Linked DNA regions of Aliidongia dinghuensis. The protein of the gene in region 2 binds, or shares a complex with, the protein of the main gene of each other region. Links are inferred from orthologs where the notes say so. Each region holds a gene or a part of one and is shown on either strand. Other genes may lie near its edges.

Region 1 (2,816 bases), on a different replicon or contig from region 2:
GGGGCCCAGCAGCGACAGCGCATGCACGACGCCGCCGCCGGTCTCGAGCGCCTTCTTCTCGCGCGAGATCACGATCTCGGGCGCGGTGCGGGACTTCAGGTGCAGGGCGATCTGCTCGCCCAGGTGATGGACGTTGACCACGATGCGCTGGACGCCGAACGCGGCGAGCCGGTCGATCGCGTGGTCGAGTAGCGGCCGGCCCAGCACGGGCACCAGCGGCTTCGGGACCGTATCGGTCAGCGGGCGCAAGCGCTCGCCGCGCCCGGCCGCCAGCACCATGCCGACCGTCGGGCGGATCATCGCACGGCCTCCGGATAGAGCGCGCTCAAGCCCGCCGGCACGCCGCGCGCCGCCGGCGGCACATGGGCGTCCATCCAGTCCTTGATCGCCGCCAGCTCCGGATGGGTCAGGCTCTGCGTGAGCAGCCGCCAGGTGCGCGGCAGGTGCTTCAAATAGACCGGCTTGCCGTCGCGCCGGGCGAGCCGGCAGAAGATGCCGAGGATCTTGGCGTTGCGCTGGGCGCCGAGGAATGCCATGGAGCGCTCGAGCGCCGCCGCATCGACCTGGGGCCGGAGCGTCCGGTAGCGTGCCAGCATGGCGCGGGCGAGCGTCGGCGCCACGTCGCGCCGCGCGTCCTCGAGCAGCGAGACCAGGTCGTAGGCGATCGGCCCGATCAGCGAATCCTGGAAGTCGAGCAACCCGCAGGCGGCGAGCCCCGGCCGGTCGGAGAGCCACATCAGGTTGTCGACATGGTAGTCGCGCAAGGTGAGGCTCGCCGGCACCGCCCGGGCGAGCGGCAAGGCCGCCTGCCACAGCGACAGGTATTCCTCCTTCACCGCCGGCTCGGTCGGCCCGCCCGCGATCTCGGGCAGGCACCAGTCGACGAACTGGCCGGCCTCCGTCAGCAGGATCTCGTCGGAATAGGGCGGCACGCCGTGGCTCGCCGTGGGATCGAACCGCGCGTGCAGGTCGGCCAGCAGGTCGACCGCCAGGCCGTAGAGCCGGTGCTCGTCGGCGCCCTCGGCTATCAGCCGCGTATAGGTGTCGTCGCCCAGGTCCTCGACCAGCACGAAACCGGCGATCGGGTCGGCGGCCAGGATCAGCGGCGCCGAATATCCGAGCCCCTGGAGCAGGCGCGCCATGTGCAGGAACTCGACCGGCTTCTCGCGCGGCGGCGGCGCATCCATCAAGAGCGCGCGCCGGCCGCCGTCGCGGAGCCGATAATAGGTCCGAGTGGACGCGTCGCTCGGCAGGCGCAGGACCTGGGCCTGGCCCCAGCCGGCGGTCGCGGCGAATTCCCGGCGCAGATGGTCGCGGTCGATCATGATGGGTTTTGCAGCCGTTCGAGCCAGGTGGACCGGCCGACGGCGACGAGCTCGGCGCGCCGGCCCGTGGGCGTTGTGCCGGGCATGAGCGTCAGCTCCAGCCGGTCGCGCGGGGCGAGCGGGCCCAGCCGGTCCGGCCATTCGACGAGCAGGATGCCGTCGACGAGCGCGTCCTCGAAGCCCAGCTCCCAGATCTCTTCCGGGTCCTTCAGGCGATAGAGGTCGAAATGCCAGACCGGGCCGGCGGCACCGGCGTAGGTCTGCACCAGCGTGAAGGTCGGGCTCGGCACTTCGTGCGCCTCCGGCGCCTGCGCCATGACGAAGCCGCGGGCGAGTGCCGTCTTGCCCATGCCGAGGTCACCGCGCAGCAGCAGGATGTCGCGAGGCTTAGCACTCGCCGCAAGCCGCGCCCCCAAGCTGGCCGTGGCAGCTTCGTCAGGCAGGTCGAGGGTGAAGGAACGGGACATGGTGTCCGTTCTAAAGGGCGGGGCGGCGGGGAGCAAGCGGGCCCCTGCAGATGGCATCGCGGCGCACGGCTTCTGCAGTGGCGTGATTGGTATGGCTGGATTTGGATGCGGGGGCCTAAGTGTCAGTTCGAGAGGTGGGGAGGTTCTTGCCGCGAGTGGTGCTCGCGGCCTGTTGAACTTTTATCGAGTCAATTGGATCTTTATTTAGGCGGCTACGGGCAATGGAAGTGCAGAGTTAAATAAGTTGAGTTCCGGGCCATCAGCTAATAGGCGCTTGAAGAATTGAGGCGGTTGAAAACTAGCGAGGTGACGTCGGATTTCCCCGAGGGCAAATGTCGAAGGAAGCTTTGTGACCAACGAGAATACAACGACGTAGGCCGTGCCAGCACCCTCATAGTAGGCGTCGAATTCAGCCTTAGTGATCCCGCACTGTTCGCCGTAGTCACGCCAAATCACCGAAGGTGCTGCGGCTACCACTTCGGCAACAACCCCGATTGCCTCCACGGAACCACGCGGAAGGGTGCAATAAATCCACACCCGACAGCCGGCGGATAGTTTCAGCGGACGACGCCGAAGTTCAACGGTCTTTCTCCCGCTCAACATGCTGTCGACATGGCGCGGGTGAACCGAAATGAGAATGTCTTCGGTTCTAGCCATTGACTCGCCCTTCCTTCACTACCGCGACCAATTTCTCGAAAGAGATGCTTCGTGCGCTTACCAGATTCGAGCCATCAACACACTCCAATTCCCTCAATCGCTTAAGCGACACCGGAGTCTTGAAAATGAAAATGTTGTCGAATGACGTCTCTGTGACCTTGCGGCCCACGCTCCGCTTTTCGAGAGTGTGGCGATCAAGAACGCCTCGTTGCAATACCTTGCCCAAGGCGTCCGCTTTGGTGACGATGCGACTTTCAGTGATGCGGGCGACCGCGAACACGCATCCACGACCCGTCCCTTTCTGAGACTCGTAGAACAATATTGGTGTGCCGGTCTTCATCTGACCCAGTGTCTTGGGCGCACTGAT
Region 2 (3,027 bases):
GCCGTGTCGATCGCGGCCCCCCGGTGCAGGATGGCGTCCACCGCCGCCACGATCGGCATGTCGAGGCCGAGCCGTGCTGCCAGCGCCGCGACGGCGGCGGCCGAGGCGACGCCCTCCGCCACCGACCGGCGCTCGCCCAGCACGTCGGCGAGGCTGCGCCCCTGGCCAAGCGCCGCCCCCAGCGAGCAGTTGCGCGACTGCATCGCGGTGCAGGTCAGCACCAGGTCGCCCAGGCCCGAGAGGCCCATGAGCGTCTCGGGCTTGCCGCCCTTGGCGACGGCCAGGCGGACCATTTCGGCGAGGCCGCGGGTGATGAGCGCGGCCCGCGCATTGTCGCCCAGGCCCCGGCCCGACACGATGCCGCAAGCGATCGCCAGCACGTTCTTGACGGCGCCGCCGATCTCGCAGCCGACCGGGTCGTCGGAGAGATAGGGGCGGAACGTCTGGGTCCCGAGCGCCGCCACCAGCTCGGCGCCCAGCACCGGGTCGGCGGCCGCGAGCGTCACCGCCGTCGGCAGGCCGCGCGCCACCTCGATCGCAAAGGTCGGCCCCGACAGCACGGCGACCGGATTGCGCGGCAGGGTCTCGGCCAGCACCTCGCCCATGGTGGCGCCGCTGCCCATCTCGATGCCCTTGGCCGCGATGACGAGCGGCGTCCCCTCAGGCAGCACCGGCGCCAGCGCCTGGGCGGTCGCGCGCAGATATTGCGCCGGCACGACCAGCAGCAGCGCGTCCGCACGCGCGACCTCCACAAGGTCGCCGGTCGCGGCGATCGACGGATTGAGGCTCACACCGGGTAGGAACGACGTGTTCTCGTGCCGCTCGGCGATCGCCGCCACCACATCCGGCTCCCGCGCCCAGAGCGTTACGCGCCGTCCGGCCCGCTCAGCGGTCGCGGCGAGCGCCGTGCCCCAGGCGCCGCCGCCGACGACGCCGATCTTGCGGAACCGGCTCATGCTTTCACGACTCATGCCTTCACCCCGGCGAAGGCGGCCTTGGGCGCCGCCGCGTCGAGCGGCCAGCGCGGCCTGGCGGCGAAATCGAGCGGATCGACCAGGCCGAGCCTGAGGCGTTCCAGCCCGGCCCAGGCGACCATGGCGCCGTTGTCGGTGCAGAGCGCCGGCGGCGGCGCGGCGAGCGCGAGTCCGGCACGGGCCGCGACCGCGCTCAGCGCCGCGCGGATCGCTCCATTGGCCGCGACGCCGCCGGCCACGACCAGGTGACGGCCCCCGGGGCAGCGCTCGCGGAAGATATCGGCCGCCCGGCGGCAGCGGTCGGCGAGACTGTCGGCGACCGCCTGCTGGAACGAGGCGGCGAGATCATGGATCGCCTGCCCGTCGTCGGGTGCCAGGCCGGCGCACGCCTGGCGCACCGCGGTCTTGAGCCCCGAGAACGAGAAGTCGCAGCCCGGCCGGCCGACCATCGGGCGCGGCAACGAGAAGCGCTCAGGGTCGCCCGAGGCGGCCGCGCGCTCGACCGCCGGTCCGCCCGGATGGCCCAAGCCCAGGAGCTTCGCGGTCTTGTCGAACGCCTCGCCCACCGCGTCGTCGATCGTCGTGCCGAGCCGGACATAGCGCCCGACGCCCTCGACGATCAGCAGCTGGCAATGGCCGCCGGAGATCAGCAGCAGCAGATAGGGGAACGGCACATCGTCGGTGAGCCGCACGGTCAGCGCATGGGCCTCGAGATGGTTGACCGCCATGAACGGCAGGCGGCTGACCAGCGACAGTGCCTTGGCCGTCGTGGCGCCGACCATGACGCCGCCGATCAGGCCCGGCCCGGCGGTGGCGGCGATGCCGTCGAGGTCGCCCAGGCCCAGCCCTGCCGCCGCGAGCGTCGCGCGGATCACGTCGTCGAGGAAATCCAGATGCGCGCGCGCCGCGATCTCCGGCACGACGCCGCCATAGGGCGCGTGCTCGGCCAGTTGGGCGCGCACGGTATGGGCGAGGATGCGGGCACTGCCGGCGCCCGCATCCGTCACCACGGCGGCGGCGGTCTCGTCGCAGCTCGTTTCGATGCCGAGAATTCTCATGGCTCCGATATACGCGTGCGCCCCCTTGCGAACAACCGGTGCTACGGCAGAGGTCTCCAGCGGGACGGGAACAGCTAGATCCGCTGTCCCAGCACGATGATCGCGTCGAACGTGGCGCCCGAGTGCCGGACATGAAGGTGCAGCCGGGTCCCGGCCGGCCGCGAGAACATGCGCCGCAGCGTCCAGTAGTCGAGATATTGCGCCTCGGCGTTCTCGATCCGCTCGATCACGTCGCCCGCCTGGATGCCCGCCTCCGCCGCCGGACCACCCGGCAGCACGCTCAGCACGACCAGCCCCCATTGGGTGCGTTTCAGGGTCAGGAGACGGAGAGAATCGCCCTCGTCGTAATGCGGCGTGCGCTCGAAGAATGCCTCGCGCCGGCCATAGTCGAAGGTGACGTTGAAGCGTTCGAACACGCCTTCGCCGACATTGCCGGCCAGGTCCGGATCGGCAAACGCACCGGCGCGCTGGTGCGAAAGATAGACCACCGGGCCCGACACATCGACCGAACCGAGCTTTAAGAGATGCGCCCGGGCGACGCCGGCCATGACCGTGCCGCCGACGCCGACCGAGACGATGGTCGTGAGCTTCGGCGGGTATTTGTTGGCGATGCCCATCGTCTCCATGAACGGCCGGTAGAGCGTCAGCGAATTGCCCTGGCCCGTGTCGAGCGTGAAGCGCCCCGGCACCAGGTCGATCACGCCATCGACCATCGGCACCCGGCCGTGAAAGCGGAACGGCACGCGCTGGCCGCTGCCCTGGTAGGTCCAGCCGGCGGGCTCCGTGAGCGTCAGTTGCCGGAGCTCATGATCGAGCCGGACGATCAGCCGGTCGAACAGCTCGAACCCGATCAGGCCGCGATAGGCGGGCTTGGCACCGTTGAGGTCGAAATCGAGCGGCACGACGCGCAAGAGCTGGTCGCGGAGCGTCAGGTCGCCGACATCGAGCGTCGCGACCCGGGTAAGGCCGACATCGACCGGCCGTTCGCCAGCGCC

The links. Proteins that work in one complex are often made in the same cells at the same time.
Region 1: the proteins of tsaD (region 2) and tsaE are in contact, whole or in part, in a crystal structure (PDB 6N9A), measured with the Thermotoga maritima proteins. The link is inferred for Aliidongia dinghuensis from one-to-one orthologs. Residues at the interface, in WP_004082750.1 of Thermotoga maritima: Cys10, Asp11, Arg49, His50, Leu82, Gly84, Gly135, Gly136, Glu154, Thr155, Leu156, Asp157, Asp158, Ser159, Glu162, Asp165, Lys166, Arg169, Leu170, Tyr175, Lys213, Thr214, Leu217, Tyr218, Gln221, Arg222, Asn324; in WP_004082108.1 of Thermotoga maritima: Leu37, Gly38, Lys46, Lys57, Val59, Lys60, Ser61, Thr63, Phe64, Thr65, Leu66, Met67, Val69, Pro71, Tyr82, Arg83, Leu84, Asp86, Asp88, Phe89, Asp93, Ile128, Asp130, Glu131, Arg134.

What each region holds. Positions count from the first base shown.
Region 1 is NZ_BMJQ01000010.1:122,587-125,402, reverse strand. The notes cover bases 58-2,803. They hold tsaE (tRNA (adenosine(37)-N6)-threonylcarbamoyltransferase complex ATPase subunit type 1 TsaE), read right to left. Parts: upstream 1,793-2,803; coding sequence 1,322-1,792; downstream 58-1,321. Other genes in these bases: IEY58_RS19300 (GNAT family N-acetyltransferase), read right to left, coding at 2,442-2,803; IEY58_RS19305 (transcriptional regulator), read right to left, coding at 1,997-2,449; IEY58_RS19315 (aminoglycoside phosphotransferase family protein), read right to left, coding at 297-1,325; IEY58_RS19320 (nucleotidyltransferase family protein), read right to left, coding at 58-300. Outside these bases: more of IEY58_RS19320, read right to left, coding at 1-57; more of IEY58_RS19300, read right to left, coding at 2,804-2,816. UniProt on the Escherichia coli protein: Required for the formation of a threonylcarbamoyl group on adenosine at position 37 (t(6)A37) in tRNAs that read codons beginning with adenine.
Region 2 is NZ_BMJQ01000011.1:103,837-106,863, reverse strand. Bases 1-2,957 are described here. They hold tsaD (tRNA (adenosine(37)-N6)-threonylcarbamoyltransferase complex transferase subunit TsaD), read right to left. Parts: upstream 2,033-2,957; coding sequence 968-2,032; downstream 1-967. Other genes in these bases: IEY58_RS20725 (aspartyl protease family protein), read right to left, coding at 2,107-2,957; IEY58_RS20735 (NAD(P)H-dependent glycerol-3-phosphate dehydrogenase), read right to left, coding at 1-956. In the rest of the region: more of IEY58_RS20725, read right to left, coding at 2,958-3,027.